One region of the Bradyrhizobium sp. Cp5.3 genome, then DNA from elsewhere that is predicted to be linked to it. Evidence: predicted binding sites of a transcription regulator. Region 1 holds the regulator's gene; each other region holds the start of a gene.
What was found. Region 1 encodes HrcA, which represses chaperone genes, less so after heat shock. Its sites were predicted from a motif close to GTTAGCACTCNCNNNNNGNGAGTGCTAAC; they were not measured.
Positions count from the first base shown of each region.

Region 2: groES (co-chaperone GroES) is a predicted target of HrcA. The motif match lies at 3,126-3,154, and genes of this name have one in related genera.
Region 3: K289_RS0116185 (co-chaperone GroES) is a predicted target of HrcA. The motif match lies at 4,338-4,366, and genes of this name have one in related genera.

Region 1 is NZ_AUFA01000020.1:113,195-121,010, reverse strand. Features, by position in the region: gene K289_RS0125110 (hypothetical protein) at 56-991, shown strand; gene pncA (bifunctional nicotinamidase/pyrazinamidase) at 1,094-1,816, shown strand; gene grpE (nucleotide exchange factor GrpE) at 1,974-2,588, opposite strand; gene hrcA (heat-inducible transcriptional repressor HrcA) at 2,686-3,774, opposite strand; gene rph (ribonuclease PH) at 3,926-4,639, shown strand; gene rdgB (RdgB/HAM1 family non-canonical purine NTP pyrophosphatase) at 4,650-5,285, shown strand; gene hemW (radical SAM family heme chaperone HemW) at 5,272-6,426, shown strand; gene K289_RS0125075 (penicillin-binding protein activator) at 6,537-7,793, opposite strand.
Region 2 is NZ_AUFA01000008.1:212,998-220,813, forward strand. Features, by position in the region: gene K289_RS0113245 (DUF2076 domain-containing protein) at 1-278, shown strand, start outside; gene K289_RS0113250 (L,D-transpeptidase) at 398-1,216, opposite strand; gene K289_RS0113255 (protein phosphatase CheZ) at 1,533-2,306, shown strand; gene K289_RS0113260 (hypothetical protein) at 2,409-2,930, opposite strand; gene groES (co-chaperone GroES) at 3,247-3,543, shown strand; gene groL (chaperonin GroEL) at 3,703-5,334, shown strand; gene K289_RS0113275 (hypothetical protein) at 5,480-6,691, shown strand; gene K289_RS0113285 (META domain-containing protein) at 7,500-7,816, opposite strand, start outside.
Region 3 is NZ_AUFA01000010.1:81,414-89,229, reverse strand. Features, by position in the region: gene K289_RS0116205 (LysR family transcriptional regulator) at 90-932, shown strand; gene lepB (signal peptidase I) at 1,036-1,782, shown strand; gene K289_RS0116195 (GIY-YIG nuclease family protein) at 1,855-2,142, opposite strand; gene groL (chaperonin GroEL) at 2,295-3,935, opposite strand; gene K289_RS0116185 (co-chaperone GroES) at 3,981-4,295, opposite strand; gene K289_RS0116180 (usg protein) at 4,661-4,948, shown strand; gene K289_RS0116175 (cupin domain-containing protein) at 5,122-5,670, shown strand; partial or broken gene K289_RS53080 (nucleoside transporter C-terminal domain-containing protein) at 5,883-5,984, opposite strand; gene K289_RS0116170 (rhomboid family intramembrane serine protease) at 6,152-7,369, shown strand; gene K289_RS0116165 (NupC/NupG family nucleoside CNT transporter) at 7,564-7,816, opposite strand, start outside.

The DNA of each region.
Region 1 (7,816 bases):
AGAGGCCCGATGGCCCACCATCGAACGGCCTCAATGTGAACCAAGTAGAGTGCCCATGAAGCTCATCCGCCCCCTCGCCGCGCTCGCGCTCCTCGTTGCTTCCGCGCTTCCGGCCGCCTCCGCCGATGCCGTGTTTCCGCCTGGCTTGCGCCTCGGCATGGTGCCGCTCATCGGCCTCAACAAGGCCAAGACCTTTCCGGGCTTCGAGAACGAGGACGGCAGCGTCAAGGTGCTGGTCACCGAGCTGCCGCCGGCGGCTTATGGCGAGGTCGCGAGCGCCTTCAACGCCAATCCTGCGGGCACCGGCGTCAAGCAGGACAAGATCGAGACGCCCGCGGGCCTTGCCTATTTCACCACGGAGAGCGGCAAGGCCGGCGATACTCCGGTGAAACGCTACTCGATGATCGTGCCGGGCGCCGGCTTCTCCGGCTATGTCGCCGTGCAGATCCCCGAGAACGCCACCAAGATCTACACCGACGAGGCGGTGCGGCAGATGTTTGCGAGCACCGTCACCCGCAGGGAGGTCTCGGTCGACGAGCAGATCGCGCTGATGCCGTTCAAGATCACCGATCTCGCCGAGTTCAAGAATGTCCGCACGCTGGCGCCCGGCATCAGCATCATCCTCGCCGATGGCGACGAGAGCTCGGGCTTCGAGCCCAAGCCATACATGATCCTCGGCTTGATCGGTGCGACGCCGCAGCAGGCCGACGACCGCGCCCGCTTTGCCCAGGAAGCGGCGCTCCAGATCCCCGGCATGCGCGAATCGCGCGTCACCATGTCCGAGCCGATCCGCATCAACGGCCAGCAGGGCTATGAGACCCGGATCGACGGCGTCAGCGGCAAGGACAAGACCCCGGTGACGGTGGTGCAGTGGATCCGCTTCGGCGGCAGCACCTCGCTGCGCATCATCGCCAGCGCCCCGCGCGACCAGTGGTCGAACGCCTTCACCCGCTTCCGCGCCGTGCGCGACGGCATCCAGCCGAAGGGCTAGCCCAAGCGCTGGACAGAACCGGCTGCATTTTCGGGCTTCTGTTCGTACACCAGCGGAACTACGCTCCTCCCTCGTTGGGTTCATCCTGGAGGGAGGCGAACGATGCTGGATCGGCGACAAGTCTTGGCGGCGCTTGGGACGACGGCGCTTGCGACCCTTGCGTCAAATCCGGTCCTCGCGGCGGCATCGATCAAGCCGGATGATGCATCCGCGCTGCTCGTGATCGACGTACAGAATTGCTTCCTGCCCGGCGGCAGCCTCGCCGTGAAGGAAGGCGAGCAGGTGGTGCCCGTGATCAACCGGATCGCGAAAGCGTTTGCGAACGTGGTGATGACGCAGGACTGGCACACGCAAGGCCACGTTTCCTTCGCCTCGGTGCACTCCGGCAAGAAGCCGTTCGAGACCATCGATCTGCCTTACGGCAAGCAGGTGCTGTGGCCGGATCATTGCGTGCAGGGCACCGACGGCGCCGCGCTGTCGAAGGACCTCTCGATCCCGCAAGCCGAGCTGATCATCCGCAAGGGCTTTCACAAGGACGTCGACAGCTACTCGGCGTTCCTCGAAGCCGACGGCAAGACCTCGACCGGGCTCGCCGGCTACCTCAAGGGGCGCAAGATCAAGCGCGTCTTCGTCGCGGGGCTGGCGACAGATTTCTGCGTCGCCTGGACCGCACTCGACGCGCGCAAGGCGGGTTTCGAGGTCTATGTCGTGGAGGACGCCTGCCGCGGTATCGACACGCAGGGCTCGCTGGCCAAGGCCTGGGCCGATATGGCCAAGGCCGGCGTGAAGCGGATTCAGTCGGGTGATATCGTGGTGAGCGCTTAGGAAGGCCTGTCAGACCTTCATGGTGAGGAAGCGCGTCAGCGCCGTCTCGAACCACGAAGGCCGAGCTCGCGCGTCAGCGCGAGCCCGGAATGACGAGAAAACCCCACAAGCTGCTCGGCATGAGGGTCTGCGCAAGCAGGAATGCGGCAAGCGCGGCTTACGCCGCGCCGTTCGATTCGTTGTTGTTGGCGGCGGCCGCGGCCTTGGCGCCGCCCTTGGCGACACCGACCAGCGCCGGGCGCAGCACGCGCTCGCCGATCGTGTAGCCGGCCTGCACGACCTGCACCACGGTGCCTGACGGCACCGACGAATCAGGCACCTCGAACATCGCCTGCTGGAAATTGGGGTCGAACTTCTGGCCCTGCGGGTCGAACTTCTTCACGCCGTGCTTTTCCAGCGCATTGAGCAGCGAGCGCTCGGTGAGCTCGACACCCTCGATCAGCGATTTCAGGCCGGGGTCGGCATTGGCGCGGTCCTCGGCCGGGACGGCATCGAGCGCGCGCTGGAGATTGTCGGCGATGTCGAGCACATCGCGGGCAAAGCCGGTGATGCCATAGAGACGGGCGTCAGCGACCTCCTTGGTGGTGCGCTTGCGCAGGTTCTCCATCTCCGCCAGCGTCCGCAGCATCCGGTCGCGCGCCTCGGCGGCTTCCTTTTGCAGCAGCTCGACCGAACCAGGCTCGGGATCGTCGGGCATCACATAGGGCTTCGACACCACGGGCTCGCCGGTCGGCGCGGCCGTGTCTTCGGGTTGCCGGTTTTGATCGGTCATCGGCTGCTGTCTCGAACTCGTCTCAAGGGATTGTTGGCTGGGATATCGTGCCTAAAGCTACGAAAATCAAGCGCCCGTGATCGGCCTAAACTGCCGGTCAGCCCCCCAGGAGGCGGCTGACGATGCGGGCGGCATAGTCCACGGTCGGGATCACCCGGGCATAGTTCAGCCGCGTCGGCCCGATCACGCCCAAAACACCGACGATATGGCCGGCGGCATCCCGGTAGGGCGAGATGATGGTGGAGGAGCCGGACAGCGAGAACAGCTTGTTCTCGCTGCCGATGAAGATTCGCACGCCCTCGGCGGTCTCGGCACGGCCCAAAAGGTCAATCACGCCGCGTTTGGTCTCGAGATCGTCGAACAGGAGGCGCACGCGTTCGAGATCCTCCAGCGCATGCAGGTCCTCGAGCAGATTGGCGTGGCCGCGGACAATGAGCTGGCGGTCCTCGTTCTCGCCGCCGGACCAGCTCGCGATTCCGGCCGAGATCACCTTCTGCGTCAGTTGATCGAGCTCGGCGCGGGCCCGTCCCAACGCGGTTTCGAGCTCGAGTCGTGCTTCGGCCAGCGTCCGGCCCCGAATCCGCGCATTGAGGAAGTTGCTGGCTTCCGTCAGCGCCGAGGAGGGAACTCCGGGCGGCAGCGACAGCACGCGGTTTTCGACCTGGCCGTCCTCACCGACCAGGATGACCAGCGCCCGCTCCGGTTCCAGGCGGACGAATTCGATATGCTTCAGCCGCGCATTGGATTTTGGCGTCATCACGACCGCGGCGGCCCGGGTGAGGCCCGACAGCCGCGTCAGCGCCTGGTCCAGCGCCGCCTCGACCGACTGGGCCTGGCCGACGGAGGCGAGCTGGCTTTGGATCGATTGGCGTTCGGCCTCGTTGAGCTCGCCGACCTGCATCAGGGCGTCGACGAAGAAGCGCAGGCCGAGTTCGGTCGGCAGCCGGCCAGCGGAGGTATGCGGAGCATAGATCAGGCCGAGCTGCTCGAGATCGGCCATCACGTTGCGCACCGAGGCCGGCGACAGCGGAACCGTGATCAGCCGGGAAATGTTGCGCGAGCCGACCGGCTCACCGGTCGCGAGATAGCTTTCGACAATTTGACGAAAGATGTCGCGGGAACGCTCGTTGAGCTGGGCCAGGCCTGCGTGCGGCGCGATCAGATGGATCGGATCGTGATGGGCCACAGACGTTAACTCCTCTCAGATGCTTGTAATTTGTCCATCCCTGAGGGTTCTGACAAGCGCGGCGTTGGGGCGAAAAAACCTTGCCGCCCACCCTTCCCCCTCCTACAAGCACCGCGAACAGCCTTTTCCCCTGAGTTTTGGAGGATTTCCCATGCGGCCAAGCCGCCGTGCGCCCGACGAGTTGCGCCCCGTGACGCTGGAGCGTGGCGTCGTCAAATATGCGGAAGGCTCCTGCCTCGTGAAATTCGGCGACACCCATGTGCTGGTCACCGCCACGCTGGAGGACCGCCTGCCGCCGTGGCTGAAGGGCCAGGGCCGCGGCTGGGTCACCGCCGAATACGGCATGCTGCCGCGCGCCACGCTGGAGCGCACCCGCCGCGAGGCGTCCGCCGGAAAACAGAGCGGCCGCACCGTCGAGATCCAGCGCCTGATCGGCCGCTCGCTGCGCACCATCATCGACCTCGAAGCGCTCGGCGAACGCCAGATCACGGTCGATTGCGACGTGCTCCAGGCCGACGGCGGCACACGCACCGCCTCGATCACCGGCGCCTGGGTCGCGCTCGCCGATTGCGTCAACTGGATGAAGTCGCGCAACATGATCAAGGCCAACGTGCTGCGCGACAATGTCGCCGCGATCTCCTGCGGCATCTACAACGGCACCCCGGTGCTCGACCTCGATTATGCCGAGGATTCGGAAGCCGAGACCGACGCCAATTTCGTCATGACGGGCGACGGCCGCATCATCGAGGTGCAGGGCACCGCGGAACGCGAACCGTTCACGGAAACCGAGTTCCTGGCGCTGATGGCGCTGGCGCGCAAGGGCGTCGCGCGTCTCGTGGACTTGCAGAAACTGGCCGTGGCGTAGTCAATAGGCCATGCACCGCCGAATCACCGGAAAACTCGTGATCGCGACCCACAATCCCGGCAAGCTCGCCGAGATGCGGGAGCTGCTCGCGCCCCATGGCGTCGCGGCGGTCTCGGCCGGTGACCTTGGCTTGGCCGAGCCCGAAGAGACCGGCAACGATTTCCGCAGCAACGCCGCGATCAAGGCGATCGCGGCGGCAAAGGCGACGAAGCTGCCGGCCTTCGCCGATGATTCCGGCATCGTGGTCGACGCGCTCGACGGCGCTCCCGGCATCTACAGCGCTCGCTGGGCCGGCCCCAACAAGGACTTTGCCGCGGCGATGGCGCAGATCGAGCGCCTGTTGCAGGAGCGCGGCGCCACCACGCCCGACAAGCGCAAGGCCCACTTCGTCTCGGGGCTCTGCGTCGCCTGGCCCGACGATCATCTTGAAGAGGTCGAGGCGCGCGTCGACGGCACGCTGGTGTGGCCGCCGCGCGGCACGGCCGGCTTCGGTTATGATCCGATGTTCCTGCCGGATGGCCACGGTCGCACCTTCGGCGAGATGACCAGCGTCGAGAAGCACGGCCTGCCGCCGATCGGCCTTGGCTTGTCACATCGTGCCCGTGCCTTCGTGAAACTGGCGGAGATCTGCCTTGAGCCGCGCTAAGGAAGCCTTCGGCGTCTACGTGCACTGGCCGTTCTGCCTGTCGAAGTGTCCCTATTGCGATTTCAACAGCCATGTCCGGCACGCCGCGATCGACGAGGCGCGCTTTGCGGCGGCCTTCGCTCGCGAGATCGCAACCACCGCCGAGCGCGCGCCCGGCCGCGAAGTCACCTCGATCTTCCTCGGCGGCGGCACGCCGTCGCTGATGCAGCCCGCGACCGTCGGCGCGGTGCTCGACGCCATCGGCAAGCATTGGACCGTCGCCAAAGATGTCGAAGTCACGCTGGAGGCGAATCCGACCAGCGTCGAAGCCACGCGCTTCGCCGGCTATCGCACCGCCGGCGTCAATCGCGTCTCGCTCGGTGTGCAGGCGCTCGACGATGCCTCGCTGAAGGCGCTGGGCCGCCTGCATAGCGCCCGCGAGGCGCTCGATGCGGTCGCCATCGCGCGCCGCTCGTTCGACCGCTATTCGTTCGACCTGATCTACGCCCGCCCCGACCAGACGCCGGCGATGTGGGCCGACGAGCTCCGCCACGCCATCGATGAAGCGGCCGAGCACCTGTCGCTCTATCAATTGACGATCGAGGAAGGCACGCCGTTCTTCGGCCTGCACCAGGCCGGCAAATTGAAGACGCCGGACGAAGCGGTCGCCCGCGCGCTCTACGACGTGACGCAGGAGACCTGCGACAGGCTCGGCCTGCCTGCCTACGAGATTTCAAATCACGCGCGGCGCGGCGCGGAGTGCCGGCACAATCTCGTCTACTGGCGTGGTGAGGAATATGCCGGCATCGGCCCCGGCGCCCACGGCCGTCTCGACATCGACGGCATCAGGCACGCGACCGCCACCGAGAAGCGCCCCGAAGCCTGGCTGATGCGGGTCGAAGCTTCCGGCCATGGCGTCGTCACCGACGAGCTCCTCAACAGCGAAGAGCGGGCCGACGAATTTCTGCTGATGGGATTGCGCCTCGCCGAGGGCATCGACCCCGATCGCTACACCGCACTCTCCGGCCGCCCGCTCGACCCCCGCCGCATCGCGCTGCTGCGCGAGGAAGGCGCGATCACGGTGGATCCGACGGGCCGCCTGCGTGTGACGAGTAGCGGATTTCCGGTTCTGGATGCCGTGGTCGCGGATCTCGCGGCGTAACGCGATGCCGTAGGGTGGGCAAAGGCGCACTTGCGCCGTGCTCACCACCTGTCCGCAAACTGGATTGAAGCGGCGGGCACGCTTCGCTTTGCCCACCCTACGGCAGCGCGCTAAGCCCCAAAACTCTTCGGCGAGCCGGCCACCGCAACACCACCACCCGTGGTCACCTTCATCACCGCAAGCCCGCGCTCATTGGTGCCGTCGGCGCGGAAGCGGAACAGGCCGTCGATGCCGGCGAAACCGGAGGGGTTGGTGAGCACGTCGGCGGAGAAGCGCGTCGTGCCTTGCGTGCGCGCGAGCGCGGCGACGAGGGCCACTGCATCATAGGCGAGCGTCGCCGTGCGCACCGGCTCGCCACCGAATTTGGTGCGATAACGGCCGGAGAAAGCGCGGAAGCCGGCTGGATCCGGCGCAGCGTAGAGGCCACCCTGGAGCGCGGCGCTGGCATAGACGCGCGGATTGTCCCAAAGGCCGGTGCCCAGCATCTGAATGTTGCGCAGATTCGCGCCCGCGGCCGTCAGCGCATCCGCGACCGCGACCACGGCATCGCCGTCATCGGCAATGAACAGCGCATCCGCGCTGCCGAGCTGGGGTGCCACGGTGCGCGCCGCCGTCGCCCGATCGGACCCGTATTTCTCGAACGCGACGAGACGGCCGCCGCGCCGCGGCACCGCCGCCTTCAGCGCTGCCTCGACGACATTGCCATAGGCATTCTCGGGCACGAGCGCAGCGACGGACCGTTTTCCGATGCTCGCGGAATATTCGATGATGCGATTGACGTCGGACTCCGGCAGGAAGCTGAGCAGATACACGCCGCGGCCTGCGATGCTGGAGTCTGTCGAGAACGCCATCACCGAGATGCCGCGCGCGCGCGCCACCTGCGCCACCGCCGGGACTGACTGCGCGAACAGCGGTCCCAGGATGATCTCGGCGCCTTCATCGACCGCCTGCTGCGCGCCCTGTTGCGCGCCTTGCGGGCTGCCATTGTCGTCCTTGATCAGGAGCTGGATGTTGGGATTCTGGAACTCGGCCAGCGCCATCTCGGCGGCGTTGCGCATGGATTGCGCGGCGAGCCCCGCATTGCCTGCGGCCGAGAGCGGCAGGATCAGGGCGACTTTCACGCCGCCGGTCCCGGCGGTCGTCGCCTGCTGCGGCGGCCCGGCGGGCTGGGCCGGAGGCGAAGAGCTGCTGAAGGGGTTGGAGAACTGGCTGAGGCTCTGCTGCACGCCCGCGCAGGCCGACAGCAGCGGCGCGCCGAGCAACAGGCCAAGCGCGCTGCGTCGGGTCGCCCCCGCCAAACGGGGGCCCGGAACGGAAGACTCCTCCGATTCTTCGGAAGAGAACTTGGGATAATTCGGGCCCACCATGGCAACTCTTCTTTTGACCGGCC
Region 2 (7,816 bases), on a different contig from region 1:
CCTTTGGCGATACCAGCATCGCCGGGGACCGCGGCGGCGGCAGCCCGTGGGGCGGCAGCGACCAGTCCGGCGGCTCGCTCGCGCGCGATGCCGGCCTCAACGATATCGGCTCGAACCGCAGCGACGATTCCCGACAGGGCTTCGTCGACCAGGCGTCGAACAACGATCGCAATGACAACGATCAGAACTACGACGACGATCACGACGACGACAACACGGACATGGCCGACGACAGCGATTTCGGCGGCGACGACGATGGCGGCAGCGATTACGCGTAATGCTACTCTTCCTACGTCAAACAAAACGGCCGCCGATAAGGCGGCCGTTCTCGTTTAATGCCCAGAACTCTTCCCTTCTCCCCTTACAAGGGGAGAGGGTAAGGAGCGAGCGCTTGGCCTCACATCACCACGACCTTGGTGCCGACATTGACGCGGCCATAGAGGTCGATGACGTCCTCGTTGCGCATGCGGATGCAGCCCGAGGAGACGTTGGTGCCGATGGTCCAGGGCTCGTTGGAGCCGTGGATGCGGTAGAGCGTCGAGCCCAGATACATCGCGCGCGCGCCGAGCGGGTTTTCAGGACCGCCCTCCATGTGCCGCGGCAGGTCGGGACGGCGGGCGATCATCTCGGCCGGCGGTGTCCAGTCCGGCCATTCGCGCTTGGCCGTGATCGACTTCACGCCGGTCCAGGTAAAGCCCTCGCGTCCGACGCCGATGCCGTAGCGCAGCGCCCTGCCGTTGCCTTCGACGAGATAGAGGAACTTGTTCGAAGAATCGACCACGATGGTGCCGGCAGTTTCCCTGCCGCTATAGTCAACGAGTTGTTTCTCGAATTTCGGATCGAACGGACGCTGCCGCGGGTCGATCCCCTCCTGTTGAACCGCGCCCTGCATCTGCGGGTCACCGCCCATCGGCGGCATACGGCGCTGGTCGTAATAGGCCGGCTGCTGCTGATACATCGGCTGCTGTTGCTGCGGATAATAGGTCCGGCCGCGCCCGGGGGCATCGCCGAACAAGAACTCGATGAAGCCGCCGCCCATGTTCGAATTCATGTTCGAGTTGGAGGCGACGCGCACCGGTGCCGGCGGGACCTGCGGCGCGTAGAGCACCGCGGGCGGATCGTTCGGCACGGTATTGTCGAAGGCGCTCGCGCTGTCAGCGCCGGCCATGAAGGTGCAAGCGCTGCCGAGCAGCGCGACAGACATTCTCTTGAACATCGACGTACTCTGTACTGTTTCGTCTAGATCGCATTCGTCGTGGAGAGCGCCTGGCTGATCCGCGCTTCCCGACGTGGTCAATAGAGATCAAAAGCAAATCGGTTTGGTAAACGTATCAGGCGTTTCGATTCACCACGCTGTCAGCACGGGTGCAATTTGGCGATCAGCGTTTATTTTCGGTGAACGGCGAATTCGCATGGTTAATCGCTCCTTTGCGCGCCGTCGCCCGCGGCCGCATCACAGTTCCCGCTGTGAACTTCGTGTTAAATCGCTTCTGCCTACAAAGACGCGTGAGTGAGGTGGGGGGAGTATCCTAATGGCTGTTCACCGCAAACGTTTTCGCGTCGAGGAAGCTGTCGTCGGCGAGATGCCAATTCCTGAAGTAATCGACGAGGCTCTTCCGATGCATAGCGAGATCATGGCCGAGCTGCGCGCGATCCGTGCACAGATGGCCCGCAGCAGTCACGCAGCCCACGCCGCGCTGCCGCCGAGCGAAACCGTCATGGCGCAGGAAGTTGCCGATGCGCGCGTGATGCTGGAAACCTATCGCGCCCAGATCGAGCAGTGCGAGAAGCTCAAGGTCGAGCTCGACCTCATTCACGACGCCATCAGCCGCACCAAGCGCGAGATCGCGGTGCTGCATGGCAAGAGCTTCAACGGCGAGGAGATGGCCAAGGTCAATGGCGAGCTCGGCGCGGTCGTCGGCGGCACCGAGCAGGCGACCCAGCAGATCCTCGAAGCCGCCGAATCGATCGACCAGGCCGCATCCGCGCTGTCCAAGGTGGACTCGATCGACCAGCAGAAGCGGCTCGCCGACGATATCCAGGAACGCGTCATCTCGATCTTCGAGGCCTGCAACTTCCAGGACCTGACCGGCCAGCGCATCAACAAGGTCATGACCACGATGAAGTTCATCGAGCAGCACATCAATGCGATGATGGACATCTGGGGCGGCGTCGACGCGATCAAGGCGCATGCGCCGCCGATCATCGACACCCGCGACGAGGACGCCAAGCTGCTCAACGGTCCGAAACTCACCGGCGACGTCGGCCATGCCTCGCAGGACGACATCGACGCGCTGTTCGACTGAGCGGACGGAGATAGCGAAAATACAAAACGCCGGCTCTCGCCGGCGTTTTTTTGTCGTTGCGAGCGAACCTCGCAATGACGAGTGGTCAGGCCGCCACCTCGACTACGCCTTCGGCGCGCAGCGGACGTAGACCATGTTGCCGTAACGGGTGGCGGCGTCCTTGTCGATGAAGCGGGTGATCAGGACGCGGCCGTCGAAGGAGACGATCTCGCGATCCTGCTCGCCGGGGGTCGGACCGGACGGTCCGATATAATTCTTGCCGCTCGGCGAGCCCTTGAGCCGCAGTTCCTGCGGGGTCGCCTGGTCGGCCAGATGCATGATCACGCCGCCGGAGGAACCGGCGCCGATCACATAAGGATTCTTGCACTGCGCACGCGCGGCAGCTTCGGTGCGGGCACGATCGGCCGGGTTCTGGAACGAGGCGAGGCCCCAGCGGCCGACGATCTCGTCGGAGCGGATGCTCGCCGGCATTTCCGGCCCGGTGCCGGGCTCGGCCTCGGGTGCCGGCTGGGACGAGGAGAAGGACGGCAGGCTCATACCGCCGCCGCAGGCGCCAAGCAGCAGCGCCAACAATGAGGCGGCGGCCAGATTGGCAGCCGTCCGCGCCTGAGCTGAACTGATCATGGCATTCCCCCGAACAAGACCTTGGCCACACCCCTCCCGCAGCCAAGCGCAAAACCGCTGCCGGGGCAATGACGTCCTTTTATACGCCAACACCACGAACGAGTTTCCGAAAACACCATCCTATATCCGCCTCACCAATCGCTTAACCACCTTTGCTTGACAGGATCGCGGCCAAGCCATATTTCCGGGCGCACTATTAGCACTCGGAAAGACCGATTGCTAAGCGCGCCATTCGACCCTCGGAGAGGTTGGATGGAAGCTCCGCCCTCACCCACTTCCGCTGTTTTCGACAAGCGAGCCTCCAAAGGGAAACGTCATGGCTAAGTCCAAATTTCGTCCGCTGCATGACCGTGTCGTGGTCAAACGTATCGACGCCGAGGAAAAGACCAAGGGCGGCATCATCATTCCGGACACTGCCAAGGAAAAGCCGTCCCAGGGTGAAGTCGTCGCCGTCGGCCCGGGCGGCCGCGACGAGACCGGCAAGCTGATCCCGATCGACCTCAAGGTCGGCGACCGCGTGCTGTTCGGCAAGTGGTCGGGCACCGAAGTCAAGATCGACAACGAAGAGCTCCTGATCATGAAGGAGTCGGACATCATGGGCGTGCTGGCCTAAGGCCATCAGCCTGAACCGCCGCTGAATGCTCCATCGTCATGCCCGGGCCCAACCCGGGCATCCATCGTTCTTCGTATGATGATGAATTGCCGGCCAGGCCCGGCAATGACGAGGGAAAATGCGGCGCCCCATCGATCCAAGTTTTTCAGGAGTTAGAAAATGGCTGCCAAAGACGTCAAATTTTCCGGAGACGCGCGCGAACGCATGCTGCGCGGCGTCGACGTTCTCGCCAACGCCGTCAAGGTGACGCTCGGCCCGAAGGGCCGCAACGTCGTCATCGAGAAGTCGTTCGGCGCGCCCCGCATCACCAAGGACGGCGTCACCGTCGCCAAGGAGATCGAGCTCGAGGACAAGTTCGAGAACATGGGCGCCCAGATGGTGCGCGAGGTCGCTTCCAAGACCAACGACCTCGCCGGCGACGGTACCACCACCGCGACCGTGCTGGCCCAGGCCATCGTGCGCGAAGGCGCCAAGGCGGTTGCCGCCGGCATGAACCCGATGGACCTCAAGCGCGGCATCGACACCGCGGTGGCGGCCGTGATCAAGGACATCGAGAAGCGCGCCAAGCCGGTCGCCTCCTCCTCCGAGGTCGCCCAGGTCGGCACCATCTCGGCCAACGGCGATTCCGCCATCGGCAAGATGATCGCCCAGGCGATGCAGAAGGTCGGCAACGAGGGCGTCATCACGGTCGAGGAAAACAAGTCGCTCGACACCGAAGTCGACATCGTCGAGGGCATGAAGTTCGACCGCGGCTATCTGTCGCCCTACTTCGTCACCAACGCCGAGAAGATGACCGCCGAACTCGAGGACGCCTACATCCTCCTGCACGAGAAGAAGCTGTCCGGCCTGCAGGCCATGCTGCCGGTGCTGGAAGCCGTTGTGCAGTCGGGCAAGCCGCTCGTCATCATCGCCGAGGACGTCGAGGGTGAGGCGCTGGCGACGCTGGTCGTCAACCGCCTGCGCGGTGGCCTCAAGGTCGCTGCCGTCAAGGCGCCGGGCTTCGGCGATCGCCGCAAGGCCATGCTCGAGGACATCGCGATCCTCACCGGCGGCCAGCTCATCTCGGAAGATCTCGGCATGAAGCTCGAGAACGTCACGGTGAAGATGCTCGGCCGCGCCGGCAAGGTCGTGATCGACAAGGAGAACACCACGATCGTCAAGGGCGCCGGCAAGAAGCCCGACATCGAGGCCCGCGTCGGCCAGATCAAGGCGCAGATCGAGGAGACCACCTCGGACTACGACCGTGAGAAGCTGCAGGAGCGTCTCGCCAAGCTCGCCGGCGGCGTCGCGGTGATCCGCGTCGGCGGCGCGACCGAGATCGAGGTCAAGGAGAAGAAGGACCGCGTCGAGGACGCGCTCAACGCCACCCGCGCCGCGGTGCAGGAAGGCATCGTCCCCGGCGGCGGCGTCGCGCTGCTCCGTGCCAAGAAGGCGGTCGGCCGCCTCTCCAACGACAATGCCGACGTTCAGGCCGGCATCAACATCGTGTTGAAGGCGCTGGAAGCTCCGGTCCGCCAGATCTCCGAGAACGCCGGCCTCGAAGGCTCGGTCGTCGTCGGCAAGATCCTGGAGAACAAGTCCGAGACCTTCGGCTTCGACGCCCAGAACGAGGACTATGTCGACATGGTCGAGAAGGGCATCATCGATCCGGCCAAGGTGGTTCGCACCGCGCTCCAGGACGCCTCGTCGGTGGCAGGCCTCTTGGTGACCACCGAAGCCATGGTCGCCGAAATGCCGAAGAAGGACGCGCCCCCGGCGATGCCGCCCGGCGGCGGCATGGGCGGCTTCTAAGGCCTGTTCCTTCCATTACGATCGTGCGAAGGCCGCCTCCGGGCGGCCTTCTTTTTTGCCGATGATACCTCTCGCTTTCCAATTCAACCGACGGCCAAAACCCACTACGGTGGCGCGCCGATTCGATTGCTCGAGGATTTCATCGATGCGCGCGCCTCTGGTCTGCCCGACTGTTCTCCTGGCGGCTTTGCTTGCCGTTTCGCCTGAAGTCGCATCCGCCCAGATGAAGCTGTCGCCGAAGGCCACGGCACCTGGCGGCGTGGAGACGCGCTATTTCACCTCGATCGACGGGCTGATGGACGGTAATGCCGACGTGATCCTCAAGGAGACGCGGCAGGGCAAGACGGTCACCGCGGCCGTGCTCGACGTCTGCTATCCCGTCGCGAAGAATTCCGACCGCAAGGACCGCTTCGTCGCCAACCTCCAGGTCGCGGGCCAGACGCTGACCGGCACGACGCAGAGCGTCGGCGAGAAGGCGCTGGTCACCGTCAAGCTGCTGCGCAAGCCGACCGGCGACACCTTTGAATTCCGCGGCCAGATCTCGATCGGCCAGGTCGTGACCGAGGTCACTTCCCCCGACAATTCCGACCTCAGCGAGAAGGAATTTCTGGACAACCAGACCTCCGACGACGGCATCACGCCGCAGCCGAAGGATTTCACCGAGGTCTCGCCGGAAGCGATCGCGGTCAAGGTCAAGCTCGATGCGGCGACCGACGTCCTGAAGAGCCTGAAGGGCCAGGACGTCGAGGTGACGCTGGCGAGCCTCTCGGTCGGCTGCGACGCGCTCCGCGCCGGCGAGCAGACCATCAACATGTCGGTCGATCCGGAGCGCGCACCCGCGCTGCTCGCCAAGCTCAAGGCGATGCCGGGCGTCACCGCCGCAGGCTGGACCGCAGGAATGACCGAAATGGATCGCACCATCCGCTTCCCTGCCGCCGACTGGCGCGACGGCGACAAGATCAACCGCGACAAGCTCGCTACCGCCGTCTCGAACGTCCTGAGCAGGACGCTCGCAGCGAAGCCGGTCTCGCAGAGCTTCAGCCCGACCACCGGCAAGCTCAAGCTCGTCTTCAAACGGCCGAACCAGGATTTCCCCGCGCTCGAGCTCACCGACACGATCGAGGTCGCCGGCCTCGTCTCCGCGGACAAGCCGGGCTCAACCGACAAGCTCATGCTCTGGATCGGCAGCCCCTCGACCACGACCGCCGACGAGAGCACCGGCGCGAAGCTCAATCTGTCGGACGAGGCGGCGACCGACGAGGAGGGCGACCAGCCCGACGACAACGGCTCGGTCGAGGCGCTCGTCAAGGAGCTGAAGGGCCAGCGCTGGGATGCCGACAAGTCGCTGTGGAAATAGGCTGAGCCGCCACAGCCGTTCGCCGGATTGTTAAGATTCGATTCAGTCTAAGCGGCCATCATCGGTTAGCCGAACGTGGGTCGCATCATGCAAGACCACGAGCTGAGTACCCTTGGAAACATCCGGCCCGGGAATGTGGTTGGCGGCCAATTGCCGAGGCAGCCAGCCAGCCTGTGGGATCTCTTAAGCCACGATCGCGAAGAAGTGCTGGTGCTACGAGACCCCTATGGTGTTCGAGCGCGCACCTTTCTGCTGTTCACGATCGCACTTGTGGCAAGCTTTGGACTGGGATGGGCCGGGGGCCTGAATTGGCCTGCGTTCGCGAGCATGTTTGGCGTCAGCCCGATTGCCCAGAAAGCAGTGCCCTCATTGCGAGCTTCTGAACCAAGATCCGGGGGCAAGATTGAAGGCGCTCGAAAAACGGCCTCTTCCTCCGAGCAAACCGCACCCGCTTTCGTAGGAAGCATTCCCAAGACTTCCACCACCTCGAGCGCGCGCCCGTCGACGGCCTCGCAAGCACATACGAGCCCATCCGCGCCAGCGATGGCAATGAGGCAGCCCCTGGCGCCGGCACCTGAAACGAGGCCGACAACCATCCCCGGGTGGACGGTTGTCGACGTTCGGGACGGAACTGCTGTTCTCGAAGGCCCTGAGGGAATGCGGATGGCCGCGCGCGGCGACACTATTCCCGGGCTTGGGCGAATAGACTCCATCGTGCGCTGGGGCAATCGCTGGATCGTCGCCACCGCCAATGGATTGATTGCGACGCCGTAACCGTCCAACGACGGGGCGCCGGCTGCAACGAAGCTCAATTCCCGTTCATGCGGAAACGCAGCGGCTTCGGGCCGATCAGCGTGAGCACGTCGCCCTGGCGCTTCCAGGTCTCGGTGCCGGCGAGCGCCGCCACGAGTTCGTCATCGGCCTGCGCCTTGGCGGGCGGGCAGGAGCGGTCCTGGATCTGGCCGGGGACGAAGATCACGGTGTTGCCGGCAACCGAGAACTGACCCTTGCCGCCCTTGCACCAGAGCTCCAGCACGACCTCGCCATTGTCGCCGATCTCGATGTTCGGAATCCGCTTCGAGCCGGGCTGCGGCAACGCCTCGAGCGTCATCTCGGTGCCGAACG
Region 3 (7,816 bases), on a different contig from region 1:
GCGCGGCCGCGGCCAGCATTCGTGCAGGACTATTGCAGCAGGTGGCTGCATATTTGCAGGCAGGGCAGCCGGTATGCTAACCGATGCGGATGAACTGGGACGACCTGCGCATCATCGCGGCCGTGCGGGACGAGGGCACCTATGCCGGTGCCAGCGCGCGGCTGCGCATCGACGAGACCACGGTCGGGCGGCGTCTTGCCCGCATCCAGCGCGACCTTGGCGTGCCGCTGTTCGAGGCCGTGGACGGCGTGCGCCGGCCGACAGGGCATTGCGAGAAGGTGCTCGCGCATATCGGTGCGATTGCCGGACACGTCGCCGAGATCGGGCGGATCAGGGAAAGCGAGCCGGGCCCGGTCGGGCGGCTGCGCATCGCCTCCACCAATTCGGTCGCGGAGGAGCTGCTCGCGCCGCGCGCCGAGCCATTCTTGCGCGAGAACCCGGGCCTGACCCTGCAATTCCTCACCTCGAGCGAGAACGTCAAGTTCTCGCGCTGGCAGGCCGATCTCGCCATCCGGCTGCGCAAGCCGGAGAAGGGCGACTTCACCATCTCCAAGCTTGCCGAGGTGAAGCTGTATTTCTTCGAGCCGGCGGAGGCAGTCGATGCCGCGCCGGTGGTCTGTGCCTATCCGGACGAGCTCGATGCAATTCCGGAGTCGCAGTACTTGCGTGCAAGGCGCCTCGGTGCTGCGCGCTGCATCACCGACAATGTCCGCGTCATCCAGACGTTGATCAGGTCGCATCGCGCCGTCGGTGTCTTGCCGGAGCACAATTGCGCGACGCTGCTGGCCGATCGCAGCCTGCGCGCAACGCTCCTCGGCAAGCGTCGCGACGTCTGGCTGCTGGTGCAGAACCATCTGAGGCGCGATCCGGCGACGCGTTTGACCATCGAGTGGCTGCGACTCTGTTTCAGGGACCTCGCGCACCCGCGTTGAACGCAGGTAAGGCGCCGTGCGACCAAGCTGGGGATTGCAGGGATTGCGCGCGTCCCTAGGTTGCGTAATCTCGCGGTCACCACAATCTCGATCGGGCAGGTGCATGACCACGCTTCAGGAAACCATCCGGCCGTCGGCGCAGTCCAGGGAATGGAAGGCGATCGTCATCCTGATCCTGCTGATCCCGCTGCTGTGGTCGCCGCCGTTCTTGATCCGCTTCTTTCTGTTCCAACCGTTCAACATACCTTCCAGCTCGATGGCTCCGACGCTGGTCGTCGGCGATTACGTGTTCGCCGCAAAATATGCCTATGGCTACAGCCGCTATTCGTTTCCCTATTCGCCGTCGTGGCTCTCGGTCCGCGTGTTTGTCGCCGAGCCCGGGTACGGCGACCTCGTCGTGTTTCGCTCGCCGAAGGATACCTCGGTCGATTACATCAAGCGCGTGGTCGGGCTTCCCGGCGACCGCATCCAGATGCAGCTGGGGCAGCTCATCCTCAACGACCGCGCGGTGACCCGTGTCCCGCTCAAGGACACGCCCGGCGGCTCCGTCTGCGGGGGCGATGCCGGCGCGAAGGTCAAGCGCTGGCGCGAGACGCTGCCGAACGGCACGAGCTACGTGACCTACGACTGCATCGACAACGGTTTCTACGACAACACCAACGTCTACACGGTGCCGCCAGGCCATCTCTTCGTGCTCGGCGACAACCGCGACAACTCGAGCGACAGCCGCGCGATGAAGGCGATGGGCTTTGTGCCGATGGACAATCTCGTCGGCCGGGTGACACGGATCTTCTGGTCGCTCAACGCCGACGGCGAGCCGCGGTTCGAGCGGCTGGGGAAGGTGCAATGAGGGGGCGATGTCTCATCCCGTCATTCCGGGGCGGCGCGAAGCGCCGAGCCCGGAATCCATTGCCCCACAAGCTCAGCTCGCAATTTGCGGATACAAGTCGATCCACTGGGGATTCCGTTCTTCAATGAGCCGGATCTTCCATTCCCTCCGCCACTTCTTCAATTCCTTCTCACGCTCTATGGCGGTGACGGGATCGTCGTAGATCTCGAACCATACCAGCCTGTCGACTGCGTATCGTTTGCTGAAACCAGCGACAACTTTGCTCTTATGCTCATGAATCCGGCGGACGATGTCGTTCGTCACGCCGAGATAGAGCGTGCCGTATTTCTTGCTGGCGAGGAGGTAGACGTAATAGGCCATGGGCGAGCTGTGAAATGGATTCCGGGCTCGGCGCTTCGCGCCGCCCCGGAATGACGAAGCATGATACGACCTCTGCGTGTATCATCAAGCAACAAAAACCCCGGCATCGCTGCCGGGGTTTCGCATTCTTGTCGTTCGCCAGAACGGCTGGATTAGAAGTCCATGCCGCCCATGCCGCCACCCGGGGGCATCGCCGGACCGGCGCCGCCCTTCTTGGGCAGCTCGGCGACCATGGCTTCGGTGGTGATCAGGAGAGCCGCAACCGAGGCTGCGTTCTGGATCGCGGTGCGCACGACCTTGGTCGGGTCGATGATGCCCTTGCTGACCAGGTTGACGTATTCGCCGGTCTGGGAGTCGAAGCCGTAATTGTAGGTCTTGTTCTCCAGGATCTTGCCGACGATCACCGAGCCGTCTTCGCCGGCGTTGATCGCGATCTGGCGGGCCGGCGCGGACAGCGCCTTGCGCACGATCTCGACGCCGGTCTTCTGGTCGTCGTTCTTGGTGCGCAGGCCCTTGAGCTGCTCGGAAGCACGGAGCAGGGCGACGCCGCCGCCCGGGACGATGCCTTCCTCGACAGCCGCGCGGGTCGCATGCATCGCGTCATCAACGCGATCCTTGCGCTCCTTCACCTCGACCTCGGTCGCGCCGCCGACGCGGATCACCGCGACGCCGCCCGCGAGCTTGGCGAGACGCTCCTGGAGCTTCTCACGGTCGTAGTCCGAGGTGGTCTCCTCGATCTGCGCCTTGATCTGGGCCACGCGCGCCTCGATGTCGGCCTTCTTGCCGGCGCCGTTGACGATCGTGGTGTTCTCCTTGTCGATCATCACCTTCTTGGCGCGACCGAGCATGTTGAGCGTGACGTTCTCGAGCTTGATGCCGAGATCTTCCGAGATCGCCTGGCCGCCGGTCAGGATCGCGATGTCCTGCAGCATGGCCTTGCGGCGATCGCCGAAGCCCGGAGCCTTGACGGCCGCGACCTTCAGGCCGCCACGGAGGCGGTTCACGACGAGGGTGGCGAGAGCTTCACCTTCGACGTCCTCGGCGACGATGACCAGCGGCTTGCCGGTCTGCACCACGGCCTCGAGCAGCGGGAGCAGCTCGTTCAGCGAGGAGAGCTTCTTCTCGTTGATGAGGATGTAGGCGTCGTCCATCTCAACGCGCATCTTGTCGGCGTTGGTGACGAAGTAGGGCGAGATGTAGCCACGGTCGAACTGCATGCCCTCGACGACGTCGAGCTCGGTCTCGAGCGACTTGGCTTCCTCGACGGTGATGACACCCTCGTTGCCGACCTTCTTCATGGCGTCGGAGAGGAACTTGCCGATCTCCGCGTCGCCGTTGGCGGAGATGGTGCCGACCTGGGCGATCTCGTCGTTCGAGGTGACCTTCTTCGAGTTCTTCTCGAGGTCGGCCACGACGGCTTCGACCGCGAGGTCGATACCGCGCTTCAGGTCCATCGGGTTCATGCCGGCGGCGACCGACTTGGCGCCTTCCTTCACGATCGCAGCCGCGAGCACGGTCGCGGTGGTGGTGCCGTCGCCGGCCGCGTCAGCGGACTTGGAGGCGACTTCGCGCACCATCTGCGCGCCCATGTTCTCGAACTTGTCCTCGAGCTCGATCTCCTTGGCGACGGTGACGCCGTCCTTGGTGATGCGCGGAGCGCCGAACGACTTGTCGAGCACGACGTTGCGGCCCTTCGGGCCGAGGGTGACCTTCACCGCATTGGCGAGGATATCGACGCCGCGCAGCATCTTGTCGCGGGCTTCAACCGAGAATTTGACTTCTTTGGCTGCCATCTGGATTTTTCCTTGAGGTGTTTGACTTGAGGGAGAGGGGGGCTGTTAGGCCGCCTTCTTCTTGGAATCGCTGACTTCGAGAACGCCCATCACGTCGCTCTCCTTCATGATCAGCAGGTCCTGGCCGTCGATCTTGACTTCGGTGCCGGACCACTTGCCGAACAGCACGCGGTCGCCGACCTTCAGGTCGATCGGGATCAGCTTGCCAGCCTCGTCGCGGCCACCGGGGCCAACGGCGACGACTTCGCCCTGGGAGGGCTTTTCCTTGGCAGTGTCGGGAATGATGATGCCGCCAGCGGTCTTCTCTTCTGCGTCGATGCGCTTGACCACGACGCGGTCGTGAAGCGGACGGAATTTCATGCAGTCCTCCTAAGTAGTTGCACGAGTTGGAGATTTTCAGGTGTTAGCAATCGCTGCCCGCGAGTGCTAGCACGAGCGAGGCTGAAATAGGACAGGAATTTTGCGGGGGCAAGGGCTTGTAGCAGAAAAATCAGCAGTCCCAAGCGCGCTCTGCCAATTTCTCTTTACCATCGTTAACCCGTATTAGCACGGGCATGCATCTGCTGCTAACGCATTGAATTTCAACAGCTTGTTAAACCTTTGGGCTTGAGATGGATTGTCAGTTTGCGTCACATTTCTCTCATGTGAGCGCATCTCCGCCGGGTGGCTCCCGGGGCACGGATCAAGCCACCCGCTGAATATGCGCTCCTGCAAAGGAGGTTGGCATGGGCTTACGGGTTGGGGGCGTTTCCGAGGACTTCCGGAAACAGATGCTGGGTTACGGGCTGACGACGGCGCAAATTCTCTATCGGATGCCGGATCACCCCTCGCTGCTGCAGACCTACGTCTGGCAGAACTACGATGTCTTCCCGAAATTCCCGGCGCTGACCGACTTCCTGGCATTCTGGGAGGAGAAGCTCGACGGCCCGCTATTCTCGGTGACCGTAGCGCACTCCAAGCTGATCAAGCCCGCCGAGCTGCGCGCCGTGGACGGGGTGTTCAGGTTGCATTGACGCCGGACGCGGCGCCGTAGCACTGGTAGGGTGGGCAAAGGCGCGCTCGTGCGCGCCGTGCCCACCATCTCTCCACGATCGCATTTGCATGGTGGGCACGCTCCGCTTTGCCCACCCTACGATTTCTCATTTCTGTGCTAGCCTCTTGTCTATAACAACAACGGGAGGCAGCCATGGCCAAGTCCAAGAAGCCGGCATCGCGCAGCGCCGCGCAGTCCGCGGTTCGGAAGAAGTGGAGCGGCAACAAGACCGCGGCGCGGTCCACCGCACGCAAGACGGTGAAGGCGAAGGCCCGCACGACAGCGGCCAAGTCAACTGCCAGGAAACCTGCACGGCCCAAGCAGCGCATTGCCGTCAGCCATCACCGCGAAGAAGATTTCAAGGCCGACGGCCTGCGCGCCTACGCCCAGTATCGCGACCTCGGCATTTCCGCCGCAACCCACGGTCTCGCGCAAGCGCATGTCATTCGCCTGCTGCCGCCGTGCAATCCGGCCGAGGTCTCGAAGCTTCACTATCACGACGTCGAATTCCAGATGGTCTATGTGCTCAAGGGCTGGGTGAAGACCTACATGGACGGGCAGGGCGAGACCATGATGATGCAAGGCAGCGCCTGGACCCAGCCGCCGAAGATCAAGCACATGATCCTCGACTATTCGGACGACGTCGAACTGCTGGAGGTGATCCTGCCGGCGGAGTTCAAGACGGTGGAGTTGAAGGCGTAGGCCGCTTCAGGAAGGGCGCACACGTCTCTCCGCTCGTCATTCCGGGGCGCGCGTAGCGCGAGCTCTGATGCGCAATTGCGCATCAGAGAATCCATCGGGCCGCATCACACGCGGCAAAATGGATTCCGGGCTCGCCGCTTCGCGGTACCCGGAATGACGGGTGGAGAGAGACTACGCCAGCCCCGCGCGATCGCCCCCATCAAACACGTCGTCAGCGGCGTCGGCGACAGCTTTGAGAAGTCGACATAGGCGACCAGTTCGTTGAGCACGGTCTTGGTGCCCATCAGGCTGCCAGCGGTCACGGCCTGATCCCAGATACTGCGGTCATGTGGCAGTACAGGCGATCGCTAGAATGCGCCCGATCCGCGAAACCGGGCAGTTACCTATCGGATGATTTCAGCCGCCGCGCAGGGCGGCCGCTAACCTGTTGAAAATACCCCTCGCGTCAACTCAAGGCTGTGAAAATGCGGGAAATGCTTTCATGGCGACCAACACTTTTGGCCGACGCGGCGCGGTGGCGCCACCCCCAAGAGCATCGTTTCAACCCGTCGCCGCGCCGATTGCTTCAGCGGTCGTGCGCGACCGCGCTCGGTCCTTGTCCAGTGAGGGGACGCTTTTTGGCGACAACAAGCTTCTGGCCGATATCCCTTTCCTCACCATTGGCCTGATTTTCGGTCTGCTCCTGATCTTCGCTCTGCAACGCAGTCTGGCCATCGACATTGCGCCGGACGGCTCACTCGATGTCCACTCGCTGATCGCTCAGGGCGCGTCCGGCTATGATCTGGTTGTCGGAAGGGGAGAGTGGTGGCGGATTGGCCTTGCGCCGCTTCTGCATGGCAGCGATTGGCACCTCATAGGCAACGCCATTGCGCTGTTCATCGTCGGCGTCAGGCTGGAGCCTCTGATCGGCCGTGGCTGGTTTTCGCTGATCTTTGTTGCCAGTGCGCTGGTCGGCGAGGCCGGCTCGCTCCTGGGCAATGCGCCCGGCGTGCCAGGCGTCGGTGCGTCCGGCGCCATTACCGGGCTCATCGCCGCGCTGTTTGTCGCGAGCTTCGATCCCGAAGCGGACGCCGATCAAACAATGTCGAGACTGAAGACGTCGCTCTTCTTCGGTGTTCCCGCACTGCTGCCGCTTGCCTTTGGAGCCTCCGGCAATGTTGACTATTTTGCCCATGCAGGTGGTGCGCTGGCCGGCGGCGCGCTTGCCATCATGCCGTGGCTCGTCTTCTGGTCCTATGACAGCCTGCCGCGGAGCGCCAGTATGACGCTGCTCGCAGGATGCGTCGGATCTCTGATCTGCGCCGGCTTCGCCGCTGCTCATTATTCGTCCTACATGGCCGACGCCGCGCACTATATCCCCGCGTCGGAAATGCCGGCGAATGGTGACGAGCGCGTCAGCCGGTCTTTCGATCTCGTCACCCGCTACCCGAAAGACCCGCGGGCTCATCTGTTCCATGCGATCTTCCTCATGGGACAAAAGAGCTTCGCTGCCGCCGAGGCGGAAGTGCGAACCGCCATGTCGCTCGCCGCATCAGATGTGGCGGGCGGGCCGGTGCGCTCCGCGGCGCCGGCCGTGATGGCGGTGGTGCTGTACGCGCAGGGACGGGACAGTGAGGCGAAGGCCATGGCGGCCGAGCCGTGCCGTGCCAAGCAGGGTGAGGTGCGTCGTATCTTGGAGAAGACGAAGTTGTGCGGTTGACCGGAAGGTGGAGCTGAAGGCGTAGGCACTGTTAGGAGGGCGTCCACTTCTCTCCGTTGTCATTCCGGGGCGCGTGCAGCGCGAGCCCGGAATCCATTTCACCGCAAGCGCTGACGCTCGATGGATTCTCTGATGCGCAATTGCGCATCATAGCTCGCGACTTCGTCGCGCCCCGGAATGACAGGCGGAGAGAGCTAACTCAACACCCCCACGATCGCGCCCATCAGGCAGGTCGTCAGTGTCCCCGATACGATCGACTTCAGTCCGAGCGCGTTGATCTCGTCGCGCCGCTCGGGCGCCATCACCCCTAAGCCGCCGATCATGATGCCGAGGCTGGCGAAATTGGCGAAGCCGCACATCGCATAGAGCATGATCAGGCGCGAGCGTGCATCGAGCGCGTCCGGCGACAGCTTCGACAGATCGACATAGGCGATCAATTCGTTGAGC